DNA from 3 places in the Margalitia sp. FSL K6-0131 genome. Region 3 is predicted to be linked to each of the others. Evidence: riboswitches for the same ligand, from Rfam matches in the RefSeq annotation. Region 3 holds a riboswitch; each other region holds the start of a gene.

Region 1 (5,693 bases), 360 kb from region 3:
GCAAAGCTGTTTATGCAATGCAAACACGATTCATTCTTGATTGGAATCAGGCATCCTCAAAGGAAATCCGATATGAAACAAGATATTTTCCTGATATAGAATCAACAGGAGATACTGATGTCCAAATCGTTTCGAGCGGACCTGATTCGGAATGGGAGCAAATTAAAAACGGATATATTAAAATGATCAATTCTGCTAAAAAATATATTTACATGCAGACACCATATTTTATCCCGGATGATAGTTTGCTCAATGCCTTAAAAATCGCAGCCTTATCAGGTGTTGATGTGCGCTTGATGATTCCGGATAAGCCGGATCATATGTTTGTGTACTGGGCAACCTATTCGAATGTTGGAGAGCTTTTGAAAACAAATGCGAAGGTCTATATTTATGAAAATGGGTTTATTCACGCGAAAATGCTTGTGGTGGACGGAAAAATTGCAACCGTTGGAACAGCCAATATTGATAACCGCAGCTTCCGCTTAAACTTTGAAGTAAATGCCTTTTTATATAGCCAATATATCGCGAAAAAACTCGAAAACATTTACAAAGAGGATATGAAAAAATCTCGGGAACTCACCCTGGAGGATTATCGAAAACGCCCAATGTATATACGTTTTAAAGAATCCGTTTCCCGCCTACTGTCACCAATATTATAGTGGAAAAGAGCACAGGTCCCTCGTCCCGCCTTTTGGGATTAGGGACCTGTCTCTTCATCCATGTTCCACTTTTACATTCCCCCTTTTTTTAAAAAAATCCTTTGACATCAAGACATTCCAGACGTACAATCTGTTTAATTAAATAGGCAATTTTTTAAGGATTGTTGCTTTTTATGTTTTTTAGGTGTTCGCTTCGAAAGCAACAAAGTTTATGAAAAGAGCCATAACTACTAATATGCGGGGTGTGGAAATTGGATGTTTCATTCGATACGAAAGTGGTTCATAATTCATTAAAAAACACGAATTCTATCCATAGCAAAACAACACCAATCTATCAAACAACGGCTTTTACTTTCTCGTCTTTAGAAGAATTGGAGGGATTCTACCAAGGAAAATCTCCTTATCTGTACAGTCGGACGGGAAATCCGAATACGGATGAACTGGGACAAGCAGTTGCAGCTTTGGAAGGTGCACCAGCTGGAGTGGCAACCTCGTCAGGACTGTCTGCCATTCTAGCGGGAATTTTATCTGTTGCAAAAGCGGGAGATCACGTTGTGGCAGCGGAAGACCTTTATGGAGGAACCTATCATCTATTAAAAGAAGAGCTGAAACAATTCGGTATTGAAACTACCTTTGTTCCATTTGAAAATAGCGCACAAGTGAAAAACGCCATTCAAAAAAACACAACACTACTCTATACCGAAACGGTAACCAATCCATTTTTACGAGTGGAGAATATCGGAAAACTTGTCGAAATTGCAAAAGAAAAATCTATTATCACGATGGTAGACAATACTTTCGCGAGTCCTTATTTAAAGCAGCCATATCTGGAAGGAGTCGACCTTGTTGTACATAGTGCGACCAAATATTTAGGCGGCCATAGTGATGTAACCGCAGGAGTTTTAGTGGGACACACTGACATTGTGAAAAAAGCACGTGAAAAAGTAGTCAACCTCGGCGCAAATTTAAGTCCATTTGAGGCGTGGCTTGCATGCCGTGGCTTAAAAACTTTAGCACTAAGAATGGAACGTCAGGCATTAAATGCTAAAGAGTTAGCACATGCGCTACATGCAAATCCTTCTGTAAAAAAAGTTTACTATCCTGAATATGTATCGGAAAAAGGGAACGGAGCCATAGTAACAATTGAATTAGGGGAAAATTGCGATATTAGCCGATTCTTTTCATCTCTTGGCTGGGTAAAAATCGTTCCTACCTTAGCCGGCGTTGAAACAACTGTTTCCTATCCGCTTGGAACATCTCATCGGGCATTACCGCCGGAACTCCAAGATAAAATTGGAATCAATAAACAAGTGGTTCGCATCTCAATAGGAATTGAAAGTGCAAGCGATATAATTAAACAATTTGAGCAAGCCATCCAAGCTTCCCTTTAATGGCGGAATTTGCAACACATTAAAAAGCGAGTATTTAAAAAATTTTAAAAAAACTATTGACTTATGAATTATCACTCTTCTATAATGCACATTAGAAGCAATTTTAAATTTTATGAAAACTAAACGAATACTCTTATCGAGAGCGGCGGAGGGACTAGGCCCTGTGATGCCCGGCAACCATCAAACACATAAGTTTGATAAGGTGCTAATTCCTACAGATCCATGAGATCTGAAAGATAAGGGGAGGAACCTGCATAACAAGCCCTCTTCTTATGAAGAGGGCTTTTTTAATTCCTCTTTAGAACCTCACCCCTGTCTTTAAATTTCTCGATGAAAACCTAATCAAAAATTGGAGGAATGTAAAAATGACAGAACAAAAACAGCTTCGCCCAGAAACTTTATTACTTCATGGAGGTCAACAAGCAGATCCAGTCACTGGTTCTCGCGCCGTTCCCCTTTATAAAACTACTTCCTATGTTTTCAAAGATACGGATTATGCTCAAGGATTGTTTGCTTTAGAACAGGAAGGTTTCATCTATACTCGAATTGGAAATCCGACTGTAGATGTATTTGAAAAACGAGTAGCCCTTTTAGAAGGTGGCACAGCAGCAGTAGCTCTTTCATCTGGAGCAGCAGCGATTGCTTTTTCCATTTTAAACCTGGCAGGTACAGGGGATGAGATCGTAGCAGCTGGTAACCTTTATGGGGGAACTTACAATCTATTTGCAGTCACCCTTCCAAAGTATGGTATTAATGTGAAATTTGTCGATGCAGATGATCCGGAAAATTTTCGAAAAGCAATCACTCCAAAAACAAAAGCATTGTTTGCAGAAATTATTGGAAATCCAAGCTTACACGTATTAGATGTTGAAGCCGTTTCAAAAGTTGCTCATGAAAATGGCATTCCATTGATTGTAGATAATACTTTCGGTACGCCATACTTAACAAACCCGATTAAATGGGGAGCAGATGTTGTTGTACACTCAGCAACCAAATGGATTGGCGGACACGGTACAGCAATCGGCGGTGTTGTTGTCGATGGCGGAAAGTTTGATTGGAACAGCGATAAATTCCCTGGATTTAAAGATCCAGACCCAAGCTACCATGGTTTGCGTTACGGAGTAGATGTCCCACAAGCCGCTTTTGCTACAAAGCTTCGTGTCCAATTGCTTCGTGACTTTGGGCCGGCATTAAGTCCAGATAGTGCGTTTTTATTTTTACAAGGTCTTGAGACATTACATTTACGTGTTCCGAAACATAATGAAAATGCTTTAAAGGTCGCGCAATTTTTACAAAGTCACCCTGCAGTTGAATGGGTAAGCTATACAGGATTAGAAAGTCATCCATCCCATGAATTAGCGAAAAAGTATTTCAAAGATGGCTTTGGTTCCATCGTGAACTTTGGTATCAAAGGCGGAAGAGAAACAGGACGCAAAGTGATTGACAATATTCAACTATGGTCACATGTTGCCAATGTCGGTGATGCAAAATCATTGATTATTCATCCTGCATCTACTACCCATCAGCAATTAAGTGCGGAAGATTTAAAACAAACCGGTGTAACGGAAGAATTAATTCGTTTATCTGTTGGTTTAGAAGCAGCAGAAGATATCATTGCAGATCTTGAGCAAGCTATTTTAAAGGCAACGGCTGTTTCGGTCTCATGACAAAAATTCAAACCGTTAGTATCGGCAACATGAAACTGGAAAATGGCGGGGTTTTAAATATTGAACTCGCGTATGAAAGACGTGGACCTGAGGATGCGCCGGTCATCTTGGTGTGCCATGCCTTGACAGGAAACCAGTTCTCCATCGGAACGGAAAGAGAGCCCGGCTGGTGGAGCGGGCTCATTGGCAGCGGTAAGTATATTGATACGAATCATTGGCAAGTCATTACATTCAATGTTTTGGGAGGCTGTGACGGATCGACAGGACCTTTATCTATCCATCCTGATACTCAGGACACATATCGCTCAGCATTTCCGGCAATAACCATCCGCGATATGGTTAAGGCAGAACGCCTGGCACTGGATCAGCTAGGTATTGGAAAGCTGAAAGCGGTGATTGGCGGATCATTAGGCGGAATGCAGGTGTTGGAGTGGGGAGTCTTGTATCCGAATGATATGGAACAGCTTTTCGTGCTTGCGTCTACCCCATATTTGAGTGATTACGGAATTGCTTTTAACCGAATAGGAATTGCGGCAATTGAAGGAGATCCAAATTTCCAAAACGGATATTATCAATTTTCTCATGAGGTAAAAGGCTTTGAGGTTGCTAGAATGGCAGGAATGGTAACATACCGGAGTCCAAAGCTTTTTTCGCAGCGATTTCGCAGGGAAAGCCAGTCGTCTGATTTATATAGTGTAGAATCCTATTTACATTATCAAGGTGAGAAATTAGCCAAACGTTTTGACGTGAATAGCTATCTGGTTTTGTTAAAAGCGATGAATTCCCATGATATTGGACGTGGGAGAGGCGGTTGGAAAAATGCAGCATCCGCTATCAAAGCCCATGTAACAGGAATCGGTTATGAACATGATCTTATTTATCCAAGCGAAGAGATTCGGGCATTTATCCAGACAGTAGTGAAAGGTGATTTTTATAAGGTCCCAACTGACTTTGGCCATGACGGCTTTTTAGTAGAATTTGAGAAATGGGGCCACTTGATACAGCATCAGTTAGAAAAAAACTTAATCGGTGTAAGTAGTGCAAAAAAACGATAGAGTGGGTGCACCTATCCAATGTGCTAGTTATTCCAAAAAGGAAAGGTGATGAAATGACGATTATTAAGGCAGCCCTCTTAGGATACGGTACGGTTGGTCAAGGTGTGTATACAGCGTTAAAAACCCATCGTCAGCAGTTGAAAAAACTCTTAGGTGCAGAGGTGGAAATAGCAGGGGTACTGATCAAGGACCCAAATAAGAAAAGGGATATTGATCAAGATATCCTTATAACAACAGAGTTTGAGGACATTTTAAATATTCCCGGTCTGCAAGTGATATTTGAAGCGATTGTTGGGGAAGAGCCTGGCTTCACCTATTTAAATCGGGCGATTGAGAAAGGAATACAGGTGATTACGGCCAATAAAGTAATGTTTGCCCGTTACGGAAAAGTACTCCTTCAAAAGGGGCAGAAATATGGGGTTAGTGTTGGCTATGAAGCAACGACTGCTGGCGGCGTACCAATCATTCGAACACTGAAGCAATTACTGCAAGTGAATAAAATCAATAGAATACAAGGTATCGTGAACGGAACATCGAATTTTATTTTAACAGAAATGCGCAGCAGGGGGATTTCCTTTGATGAGGCATTGCAACTGGCACAGCGTAATGGCTACGCGGAAGAAGATCCAACAAGTGATATAAGCGGCAAGGATGCATTCTGCAAAACGATGATTTTAAGTGAATTAGCATTTGGTAAACAGCCCATTTGGTCGGATGTTGAATTGGAGGGAATAACCTCTATCACAGAAGAGCAGGTACAGCAAGCCTTACAGTTGAATCTAAGGTATAAACATGTTGCAGATATATATCAGGAAAATGGAACAATCAAAGCCTCGGTTAAACCGATTTTTGTAGGAGAAAGTCACCCTTTATTTTCCGTTGATGGGGTTGATAATGCCATCACTGTTGAAGCCAGTTTAC
Region 2 (5,693 bases), 250 kb from region 3:
TTTACAATAATTTTTTTAGATCGAACAAAGGAGGATGTACATGTCTAAAAAAATAGGTATTATCGGTGACTTTAAGGAAAACTTACTCAATCATACAGCCATCAATAAAGCAATTGAAATCAATAAACAAGAACAGTATCCTGAATTGGACTATGAATGGTTGCCCACCCAAAATTTACATCAAATAGATCTAAGTACATATGATGGATTTTGGCTAGCACCTGGTGGGCCGTATGTTTCGGATGATAATGTTTTAGATGCCATTAAATGGATTAGAGAATCAAAACAGGTCCCCTTCTTAGGAAATTGCAGCGGATTTCAGTATGGAATTTTCGAATTCATGAAAAATGTCGTGGGATTAATCGATGTAAATACCGAAGAGGTTGATGCCAATGCGGCAAATAAAGTAGTAAGCAAATTATCCTGCTCCCTTCGCGGAAATATCCATCAATCTGTTTTTATAAAGAAAAAGACAAAAGTATATGAAATAATCCAACAAGCGCAAATAACAGAGACCTATAACTGCAATTATGGAGTAAGTCCTGAATATCAAGAAATGTTGGATGAACACGGCTTGGTTGTTGCAGGTGTGAATGAAGACGGTGAAGCACGAATTCTCGAACTGCCTCATCATCCCTTTTTTATCTTGTCATTATTTCAACCAGCAATGAATACAAGCAAAGAACATCCGCACCCATTGATTACTGCTTTTATAAAGGCCCTTTTTACAATATCTTAACGGGTTCACTTACGAGGTGCAAAACGGTAAATTACAAACCTAATCACATAACAAATCACAGCATATTGAATCAAAAAGGCTTGGAGATGCAAATATCTCTCAGCTTTTTTTCGCTAAAGCATCTGTAAGTTAAAGCGAGTTTGATAAATAAGCGGAGAAATTCCTCTTAATTACGAAATAGGACTGAAAATAGCTTTAATAGACGGAAAAATTCCGACTATTGACTCGAAAAACGTGAAAATGGGTCATTTTACTTTGCTTAAGCGGAAAACCTCCGCTTATATACCTCGAACCGAGTTCTTTTCTGCGGTTTAACCGGAAAAAATCCGCTTATTTTAAATATCACTGGTTACTCCATTAAGGATAAGACTTTTTATGTTTCAAAAAACCAAATGAACCTTATTTAGATGCGTTGTGGGGAGCATTCGCTCTGTCTCCTTAGCCCCACTAATCCAGCCGTGAAAGTTACCCATTAAAATCAAATCAACTATCTCTGTAATCGCAACATAATCCACGTACTAAACCACAAAAAATTCACACATCCTCCAATAATTATTTCATATTCTGTGATTTACTATGTGAATTAGGAAACGATAAGCAATTAAAATTCGCCAAAATGTTGATAAATTAATAAAAACGCACTGTGAATGATAGTGTGAATTCAAGTGCGTTTTGCTATGTGTTTTATAATGTTTACACCTCTAAAGTAAACCCGTTACTAATATTTTTGGGAAGGTTATTCTTTATCCAAAAAATTCGTATAAGTCTCCACCCACTGGGAAAACGGAAGATTGGGGTCCCAAGTTACCATATTGATTGCTTTTGCGCATCCCCAATCTAAAACGCGCTGCTGAAGCATATGTATTTTCAGGCGATTTTTTACTGCCTCTTTATTTTTTATATCATCCAAATAAACATTTAAAAGATGTTTCGCTATCTCCTGTTCCCCGTTATCCATATAATAAATCATCATCTTTATTAAATCCGAAACAGGATCTCCGAAATAAGCATTAGTGAAGTCGAATACCCCACTGATTTCCCAGCCATTCAAACCGTTGTTAATCAAAAAGTTACCGGGCTTAAAATCACCCATCACGAATGTTGGGGAAGTAAATGTTTCGAAGCTTTGTCTAGAGCCCTCCAACAATGTTTCTGTCCATTTTATATCATCCGTTGTAATCACGGAGTATTTCTTCGCATCTTCTAACCAAAACATAATTCTGTTATACAGCCATTTTACATAGCCTTCTTTAAATGGAACTATCCCAAAATGCCCGGTATCAAGCTCACCGAATTGCTTCACTTTCCAACGATGGAACTCCCTTAAAGTTTCTGCAATTGCTTCAGCAAGTCGATGCTTGTCCTCTGCATTCAATAAAGCTTGAAAGTGACCGGAATTCATATGCTCCCCTTGGAGGCATGGCATAAGCGAATAGCTCCAACCGAATATTTCTTCCGAATCGTCTATCCTATATGGAATGGGAACCTTTACTTTTGTTCTTTTATGGAGATTTTCAATAAAAAATTTTTCCTCCACCAATTGTCCAGGATACAAAGGGTTTCCCTTCAACACAAATTTCCCTTCCGTTGATGTGATAAGCATCGTCTGTCCCATTGCCCCATTTGCCGTTTTCGTAGAGGAAACCAGCTGTCCTAAATGAAATTTATCCAGCATAAGCTGCAATTGCTCGTTATGGATATGGCCTAATTTATTGGAAGCAAAAATGATTTCCGTTGTCATTTAACAACCTTCTTTAGCTTTTGTTCTAATTCATCCTTCTGACGCAGGTGATGGCGGGAATGCATGCCGACTAAATCGTACCACTCCCTCGCATTTAGCCAGCCAAATCCCCCATGTTTCACTTTGTAATTTGGATTGATACCATCCACTTTCATTTCCCATTCTCTCATTCTTTCGATTACCTGATCCAGTCTGTTCGTAAGTTCTTCTCTGCTTGCCGAATTGTTTGGCGGGGAATTTAATTCAGTTGGTAATTTGATTTTAATAGGGGGAAAGCCGCCTAATTTATATAAATTCTCCCCGAACTCCGTTTTTCCAAGCGTTTGCTCTTCCTTTGCTAATGCACAGGCTTCCATATAATCTAGGTACTCATTGGCAACAACAATCAAATGGTCATACATTTGCCCAATAGACCAAACACCTTCAGCCGAAATATATTGTAACTGCTCTAATGAATAGTTTTGCAAATCTTTTTTGAACGTTTCCAGCACTTCATGATCACTCATTAAACCCTCTCCCTTTTAGGCCAGCCCCTCGTTGATTAAGAAACTCTTTTTTTATAAAACAAAAAGATAAATTGATATAATCCAAAGACCACCGTCAGCATAAGAATGACTGGAAATTTTCGCTCGGCAGGAATGAAAAAGTATACAATCATCATAGTGAGCAGAAAGATAAAATAACCAATATTAAATGCTTTTTTGAAGGTCATAGAAAAACCCCCCTTTTATGTGTCCTACAGCTTAACATTAGTTTATACAAATTTATACATTAGGATATCATCAACATACTCATTTTCACTCATCTTGAATTCTTTTATTTTACGTCCCTCTTCCAAGAACCCGATACTCTTGTATAAGGATATTGCTCTAAGGTTGGTTGACAATACTCCTAAGCTTACCTTTTCGATAAAAAGATTTTTCTCTGCCCAGTCTAATAATGCTTTCAAGAGCATTTTTCCAATTCCCATCCCTCTGTATTCTTTCTTAACCAGCATGCTTAAAGAACCAGTGTGTGATAATCTTTTACGATTATCAGATTGAAATACTATCCAGCCGACAACCCCGCCATCTATTTCAGCCACAAGCATTGTCTCTTTTTCATTTTCGATTATCTTATGAATCCATTCTTTTTGTTCCTGTATGGATGGTTTCTCAATTTCTTCAGGTACTGAAATGAAAAATTCCCTCTCACAAATGATAGAATACTCTAAATCCAAAATTTGCTTAGCATCCTTTAAAGCTGCAGTCCTAATAATGCATTTCACATTATTTTTGAATACAGGCATTCCTCTTCCTCCAAATGATTTTTTATTAATCTTCGACATTTGCTATAAAATTCCTGCTGTATGAAAACTTTCCATAATCTAAAAAAAGATATGTAGCATTTCATAAATTATTCTAATTTTATGGATTGCGCCTGTTCCGGTGTCCGTTTTCGGTTGCCACTAAATTGTTGGCATAAAAAATGGAAATAGAAATAAATATAAGTTGACAAATAGGAATTATAGGATTTATTCTATTATCAATAATAAAATTAACATGTCATGGAAACTTATCCAGAGAGGTGGAGGGACTGGCCCGATGAAACCTCAGCAGCAGATTCCAATGGAATCCTGTGCTAATTCCTGCAAGCATATGCTTGGAAGATAAGTTGAGGTTCATAAGTATTCGAGTAATCCTCTTCTTATCTTTATTCATTAAAAAGGAGTGGATTTTTTTATGGGTAAATTACTAAGGGAAGCTGTTGAAACTAGAAGGAACGAATTAATTAGTAAGTTAATTGAACTTGATCAATATAAAAAAGACGGCAAGCATTTATTTGAGTTAACCTTATCGGATTTGGAATATGAATATTTTAAAATTCAATCAAAAAACCACCCTCACAGCGGTATCGATTCCATCCGGTGGAGAAATTTTTAAATTGGAAAATGCAAATATCCCTTTCTAGAAAGGGATATCTGCTTTTATATTAAGCTTGTATAAAATCCGGGTTCATGAAAGTTGGATTAGGATACTTGTAGAATCCTTCCCCTGTTCCTCTTCCAAGCTTTCCTTTATCGATATACTCGGATTTCAATAAATCAGCAAGTTTTTTATAGTCAGGGTTACCTGTTGCTTCCGCTTTGGCGAGTGTAATATTATAAGCGGTTGTGATTCCAACCACATCTAAAATCGCAAATGGACCCATTGGTGCTCCTGTTGCTACCATCCATGTTTTATCAATGGTTTCCGGATCGGCAATTTCATTTAATAACAACATTTGCGCTGCATCTAAAAGCGGAACTAATAATGAATTTAAAATATACCCTGGCTGCTCTTTTTGCAATGGTAATGCAACCATTCCGATGGCTTTGGCAAAATCAATTACATCCTCAAATACTTTCGCGTCCGTTCCAGGATGCTTCATGATTTCCGCAGTATTGTTTTTCCAAATTTCATTCGCGAAGTGCAAATTTAAGAATTTTTGCGGACGGCCTGTCGCCTCTGCAAATTGGCTTGGCAATAATGTCGATGAGTTGCTCGCAAAAATCGTTTTTTCCGGAGCTACTTTTCCTAGTTCTTTATAAAAATCTGTTTTTATTTGAACCACTTCAGGGATTGCTTCAATCACTAGATCCGCCTCAGCAGTTGCTTTTGCTAAATCACTGTAAAAGGAAATTCGATTAAAAGCGGAATTTACTTCTTCCTCTGTTGCTTTTAAATCTTCTTGATAACGTTGTTTCAAATCCGAGATTCTATCTTTTGCTTTGCCTAATACTTCATCATTAATGTCATATACATTTACATTAAAGCCTTTGAAAGCAATTTGGTAAGCAATTTGACTTCCTAAAACGCCGCTTCCTGCAACGGTGATATTTTTGTAATTCATCGTATTTTCTCCTCTTTTCTTAAAAGAAGCTTCCTTATTAATATCTTTTATTACCCCCTAATTATAACAACGTTTTAAATTAAATAAAAATTAGATATACTAATTAATAATTAAGTAATACTTAATATAGGAGCAAAAGATGAATCTTGAACAATTACAATATATCGTCGAAATTTCCAAATCCGGGTCCTTAACGATGGCGGCCCAAAAATCGCATATTACTTTGTCGGCAATCAGCCAATCCATTTCATTGTTAGAAAGTGAATTGGGGGTAACGCTATTTTCAAGGTCACGGGGGCAAAGTGCTGCACCAACACCTGAAGGAAAGGTGATTATTGAAAA
Region 3 (5,693 bases):
CAAAATTTGCAAAAAACGTATCATACATGAAAAGCTCCTATCCCTATTTGACTGTTAATCCACCACACACATTAAGTGCTTGCCCTGTAATATAAGAGGCATCCTCAGAGGCAAGAAATCCCACTGTTTTTGCAACATCTTCTGGTGAACTGATACGACCAAGCGGAATGTCTCCTAAGTAATTTTTCATCGATTCCTCTGGTGTAACACTGGCAAGGTCACTCATATCCACAGCCATTTTTGCAAGAAGATCCGTTTCCATTGCACCAGGGCATACGGCATTTACTCTAATTTTCCGGGGAGCAAGGACAATAGAGGCTGTTTTGGTCAAACTGATTATTCCAGCTTTTGATGCTGCATAAGCTACCGATAGTGGACGAGGACTACTTGCAGCAATAGAGGAAATATTAATGATAGATCCTCCATTAGAGATATATGGAGCTACTGATTGAATCATAAAGAAGGCTGCTTTCAAATTAATATTCATCACAAAATCCCAATCTTTTTCCGTCACGGTTTCAACTGGTTTAACGAAATTAACACCCGCATTATTGACTAGTACATGAAAATCTCCAAAGTCTTCATGAATTTTTGTTACAATCCGACTGATATCTTCTGTGAAGCTCAAATCTAGGTTTATCCCGTGGGCATCTTTTCCTTCATTAACAAGTTTGTTAGTGGCCACTTGGAGCTGCTCCTCATTTCGGTCTAACAAAATAACCTTGTACCCGGATGAGGATAGTACATCTGTAATGGCAAAACCAAGTCCTTGTGCAGCTCCTGTGATCAATGCAATTTTGTTACGATTCAATTGAAAAACCTCCTCGATATACTATTTTTAAGGTGTTAGGAGAACTTTTACCCCTTCGCCACTATGGGAAATTTGAAAAGCTTCTTTATAGTCCTCTAGTGGTAAGTGGTGAGTTAAGGCAGGCTGTATGTTGAGCTTTTTACTCGAAATTAAGTCTTCCATCAAGTCCCAAGTGCTCCACATTCTTCGTCCATGTATTCCATAAAGAGTTGCCTCTTTAAAAACAAGATCATTTGATAGATTAAGAGAAACATTGCCAGGAAATAGACCTGCTAGTACGACCTGCCCACCCTTTCGCAAATGAGGCAGTGCTTCTTGAAGTGCCCGTTCATTCCCGGTGGTCTCTATGATGACATCTGGAATATTAGTGCCAGTTAATACATCGGTACTCTTTGATGTAAGGGGATTCCAAGCTGTAACATCCGCGCATTCAGAAGCTATCTTCAAGCGATTTGGCTGGATGTCGCTAATTGAAACGGATTCCGCTCCAAGTGCCATACAAGAACATGCTGAAAATATTCCAATAGGACCGGCTCCGAGAACAGCCACTCGTTTCCCTGTAATATCCGCTTTCTGAGCAGCATGAACCCCTACTCCTAATGGTTCTAATACAGAGGCAATTTCATCCGGAATACTGGAAGGGATTTTTCTGACGCAAATCGCCGGAACTGTTGCATATTCTGCAAAACAACCGTTTGTTTGCAAGCCAAATAATTGTAGGTTCTCACAAATATGGGGATTCCCACTCAAACAAAGCTGACAATGACCACATGGGATGTGTGTCTCGACGCTTACACGGTCTCCCTTCGATAAAGAGGTAACTTTTCTTCCAATATCCACTACTTCTCCAACACATTCATGTCCCATAATTCCTGGAATCTGGATGTTTGCATTAGCAGCCCAAGGGTTCCAGTCATAAATATGCAAGTCAGTACCGCAAATCGCTGCTATTTTAATAGAAAGCAATACTTCATTATCCTTAGGGATGGGAATTTCCCTATGTTGTATGGTGGCACCAGGGCCAGGATTAACTTTTGCAAGTGCACGCATCCTATCACCTCCTGTTTATATAATTCAAATTATTATGTTATCTCAAAGGAATGTCCAATACCAATTTATATATTGGATATAGGGAAAAGCTCGCTTGCTGCATAAAGGGATAATTCATTACTAATTCGTATAATAGGAAGGTTGTTTTAAAAATAATTAATCTAGGATGAGCAACCCGACATCATTTCTCATAATTGCATTCCATTAGGATGTATGCTATGACTGAATTAGAATTTATAAGATATGGGTGGAAAAGATAATGAAAGTAAAAGTGCTGTTCATCGCTCCTTATGAAGCAATGGTGAATTTAGTAGAAGAGTGTAGCGAAAAAGAAAGGGAGTTGGATGTTCAAATTAAGATTGGGAATCTTCAAGAAGGGGTTGGCAGTATTCTATTATATAATTTTAGTTAAGAATTTTATTAAAAAAGAGGGATAGGATATGGCATATTGCAAAGTTCGTCAAGCAGAAATACACTATGAAGAATTTGGGGAAGGGAAACCAATTATTATGATACACGGTTATACACCCGACCATCGATTAATGACTGGATGTATGGAACCTATATTTACAAAGAGAGATGGATGGAGACGTATTTATATTGATCTGCCAGGTATGGGTTTAACAAAAAATTATCATGTCATAAGTAGTTCTGATGAAATGTTGGATGCTGTTTTAGAATTTATTCAAACGATAATTCCTAATCAAGAGTACATAATCGCAGGAGAATCATATGGTGGTTACTTAGCTAGGGGCGTTATTCAAAAGCAAAAAGAAAAGGTACTAGGTGCAGCATTTATTTGTCCTGTTATCATTCCTTTTTCAGAAGGAAGAACAGTTGAGAAACATAAAATATTGAAAACAGATGAAAGATTTATTGAAAAATTATCAAAGGAAGAATTAGAGGATTTTAGAAATAATAATGTTGTGCTTGATGAATACACTTGGTTAAGATACAACCAAGAGATTTTAAGTGGCTGTAAAATTGGAGATGAAAAGTTTTTAGATAAGGTTAAGAATAAATATGGATTTACTTTTGAGATTGATCAATCTGTTTTTAATAAACCTAGTGTATTCCTTTTAGGAAGACAAGACTCTTCAGTTGGATACAAAGATGCACTTGGTTTATTAAACAAGTATCCACGAGGTACATTTGCTATATTGGATAGAGCTGGTCACAATTTGCAAATTGAACAACCACACCTTTTTAATCATTTAGTAAATGAATGGTTGGATCGAATGGAAGAGTCTATTAATCATAATTTATGATATGCGATAAGATTGTGAAATAATTTACTAAAGCACAGCCATGTCACCTAACGACAATTATCTAACTATAAATATTTGAATAAAAAAGAGCATGCCATTAATCCAAAAAAAATATTTTCACAATAAAAATAAAATTGACTTTTCTGAAACCATTGTGTATCCTATACAAATAGGATGTAAATTTAATTTCATATTGTATCTCTTATAAAGAGTAGTGGAGGGACTGGCCCTATGAAGCTCGGCAACCTTTCATGTTTAACATGAATTGGTGCTAAATCCTGCAAAACATTAGTTTTGAAAGATAAGAGAGGACGTACCTACTTGTTAATCCAAGGCCTCTCTATTTATGAGCGGCCTTTTCTTTTTAACTTTTGGATTAATGATGCTCCTTTTTACTAATTCCTTCTTCATTAAATAAGGCATATCGTCTATAAAAAGAAGGTAAAAAAACAAAATTTAACCACATTTTAATCCGATTATTCCAATATGTTTAATGCTTTTAAAGGAGAATTATTATGTATTGTATGGACCTAACTGGGAAAGTAGCCATTGTAACTGGCGGAGCACAAGGAATCGGTAAAGCAATTGTCGATGCTCTTTTAGACTGTGGAGCAAAGGTAGCAGCAATCGATATAAACGTTGACCCACAACAAACAACTAATCATTTGCTCTATCTTCAGGCGAATGTTGCAAAAAGTGAACAAGTCGAAGAAATGGTGCAAACGGTGACCAAAACTTTTGGAAGGGTAGATATTTTAGTCAATAATGCCGGAGTTTCTTCCTTGGATTATGCCGTCGATATTAAAGAGAGTGATTGGGATCGTGTAATGGATGTGAATGCAAAGGGAGTTTACTTATGCAGTCAAGCCGTCGCACGTTACTTAAAAGAACAAGGTGAAGGAGGAAAAATTATTAATATTTCTTCGCAAGCAGGTAAAAATGGCTATCGATTAATGGGGAGCTATGTAGCTTCTAAACATGCTGTATTAGGTTTTACAAAGGTTATGGCCATCGAATTAGCAAAAGATCAAATAAATGTTAACGCCGTATGTCCTGGAATCGTTGAAACAGATATGAAAAGAAATGAAAGAGTTATAGGAGGTAAGTTGAGAGGATTAAATGCAGAAGCTATTAAAGATGAGGATATTTCACAAGTACCATTAGGAAGAACAGCAACACCTCAAGATATTGCCAATGTCGTTGTTTTCCTAGCATCAAAATACTCCGATTATATGACAGGCCAAGGGATTAATGTAACAGGTGGTATGACAATGCACTAATGATCCATAAACTGGAGGGAATAGAAATGCCTACTATACAAAAAGAAAATAAAGGAAGTGCACTTGCTCTTTTGCCCTTGCTAATCTTTGTATTGCTTTTTATCGGTACAGGGCTACTTTCAAAAGACTTTTCAAAAATGCCATTAAGTGTCGCGATTATTGTTGCAGGTGCGATTGCACTTTTAATGAATAGGAAAGAGACGTTATCGAAAAAGGTTGATATCTTTTGTAAAGGGGCTGGGCACCCAAATATTATCTTAATGGTAATAATCTTTATTTTGGCCGGAGCTTTTGCAGGTGTTGCTAAGGAAATGGGTGCTGTAGAATCAACGGTTAATCTTGGATTGTCCTTTCTTCCCGCAAATTTATTAATGGTGGGACTATTTGTTATCGCCTGCTTTATTTCCACCTCGATGGGAACCTCAATGGGCACAGTTGTTGCACTTGCTCCTATTGGGATAGGAATTGCAGGACAAACAGATATTTCGATGGCATTGGCGATGGCTACTGTTATTGGAGGAGCAATGTTTGGTGATAACCTATCAATGATTTCAGATACAACGATTGCAGCAGTAAGAACTCAAAACACGCAAATGAAGGACAAATTCAAAGTCAATTTCTTTATTGTGCTGCCTGGGGCCATTCTAACTGCAATCATTCTTGGAATTATCACACTTGGTAATCATGCAAATATAGGTGGGGAACATCCTTATGAAATCATTAAGGTTCTTCCTTATGTTGCTGTCCTTATAGCAGCTCTTGTAGGAGTGAATGTTTTAATCGTATTACTTGGAGGAACGATATTTGCTGGCATAATTGGTATGGCCTATGGATCTTATGATTTGCTCGGCTTTTTGCAAACCGTTGCCAAAGGTGTCATGAGTATGGAGGATCTTGCCATTGTAGCTATTATGATAGGCGGGGTAGTTGAACTTATTAAATATAATGGCGGAATTGATTTTCTATTAAATTTCGTAACTAGTAAAATTAAATCTAAAAAGGGTGCTGAATTTGGGATTGCAGGCTTGGTTAGTGTGGCTGATATTGCGACGGCTAATAATACGATTTCCATTGTCATTACAGGCCCTTTAGCGAAAAATATTGCAGATGAATACCATATCGATTTAAGAAAGTCAGCTAGTATACTCGATCTGTTCTCCAGCTGCTGGCAAGGGATAGTTCCATATGGTGGGCAGTTGCTAGCTGCAGCAGGTTTAGCTTCCATCTCACCTGTTAGCATTATTCCTTACTCGTTCTATCCAATATTAATGGGGATTTGTGGGA

The links. A riboswitch is a leader RNA that binds a small molecule or an ion and turns the genes downstream of it on or off. The one in region 3 is predicted to bind S-adenosylmethionine.
Region 1: it holds a riboswitch for S-adenosylmethionine, as region 3 does, so the genes downstream of both, NSQ59_RS06895 (O-acetylhomoserine aminocarboxypropyltransferase/cysteine synthase family protein) here and NSQ59_RS05420 (SDR family NAD(P)-dependent oxidoreductase) in region 3, are expected to answer to the same signal.
Region 2: it holds a riboswitch for S-adenosylmethionine, as region 3 does, so the genes downstream of both, NSQ59_RS04235 (Fur-regulated basic protein FbpA) here and NSQ59_RS05420 (SDR family NAD(P)-dependent oxidoreductase) in region 3, are expected to answer to the same signal.

What each region holds. Positions count from the first base shown of each region.
Region 1 is NZ_JBBOZS010000001.1:1,451,292-1,456,984, forward strand. Features, by position in the region: gene cls (cardiolipin synthase) at 1-659, shown strand, start outside; gene NSQ59_RS06890 (trans-sulfuration enzyme family protein) at 911-2,050, shown strand; SAM riboswitch class I at 2,181-2,293, shown strand; gene NSQ59_RS06895 (O-acetylhomoserine aminocarboxypropyltransferase/cysteine synthase family protein) at 2,416-3,717, shown strand; gene metX (homoserine O-acetyltransferase MetX) at 3,714-4,772, shown strand; gene NSQ59_RS06905 (homoserine dehydrogenase) at 4,826-5,693, shown strand, end outside.
Region 2 is NZ_JBBOZS010000001.1:841,107-846,799, reverse strand. Features, by position in the region: gene NSQ59_RS04260 (glutamine amidotransferase-related protein) at 41-739, shown strand; gene NSQ59_RS04255 (phosphotransferase family protein) at 1,476-2,480, opposite strand; gene NSQ59_RS04250 (DinB family protein) at 2,477-2,986, opposite strand; gene NSQ59_RS04245 (hypothetical protein) at 3,022-3,192, opposite strand; gene NSQ59_RS04240 (GNAT family N-acetyltransferase) at 3,235-3,768, opposite strand; SAM riboswitch class I at 4,032-4,135, shown strand; gene NSQ59_RS04235 (Fur-regulated basic protein FbpA) at 4,202-4,402, shown strand; gene NSQ59_RS04230 (3-hydroxyacyl-CoA dehydrogenase) at 4,452-5,351, opposite strand; gene NSQ59_RS04225 (LysR family transcriptional regulator) at 5,491-5,693, shown strand, end outside.
Region 3 is NZ_JBBOZS010000001.1:1,094,032-1,099,724, forward strand. Features, by position in the region: gene NSQ59_RS05395 (bile acid:sodium symporter family protein) at 1-24, opposite strand, end outside; gene NSQ59_RS05400 (SDR family NAD(P)-dependent oxidoreductase) at 44-811, opposite strand; gene NSQ59_RS05405 (alcohol dehydrogenase catalytic domain-containing protein) at 839-1,861, opposite strand; gene NSQ59_RS05410 (hypothetical protein) at 2,121-2,273, shown strand; gene NSQ59_RS05415 (alpha/beta fold hydrolase) at 2,302-3,129, shown strand; SAM riboswitch class I at 3,329-3,437, shown strand; gene NSQ59_RS05420 (SDR family NAD(P)-dependent oxidoreductase) at 3,645-4,409, shown strand; gene NSQ59_RS05425 (Na+/H+ antiporter NhaC family protein) at 4,436-5,693, shown strand, end outside.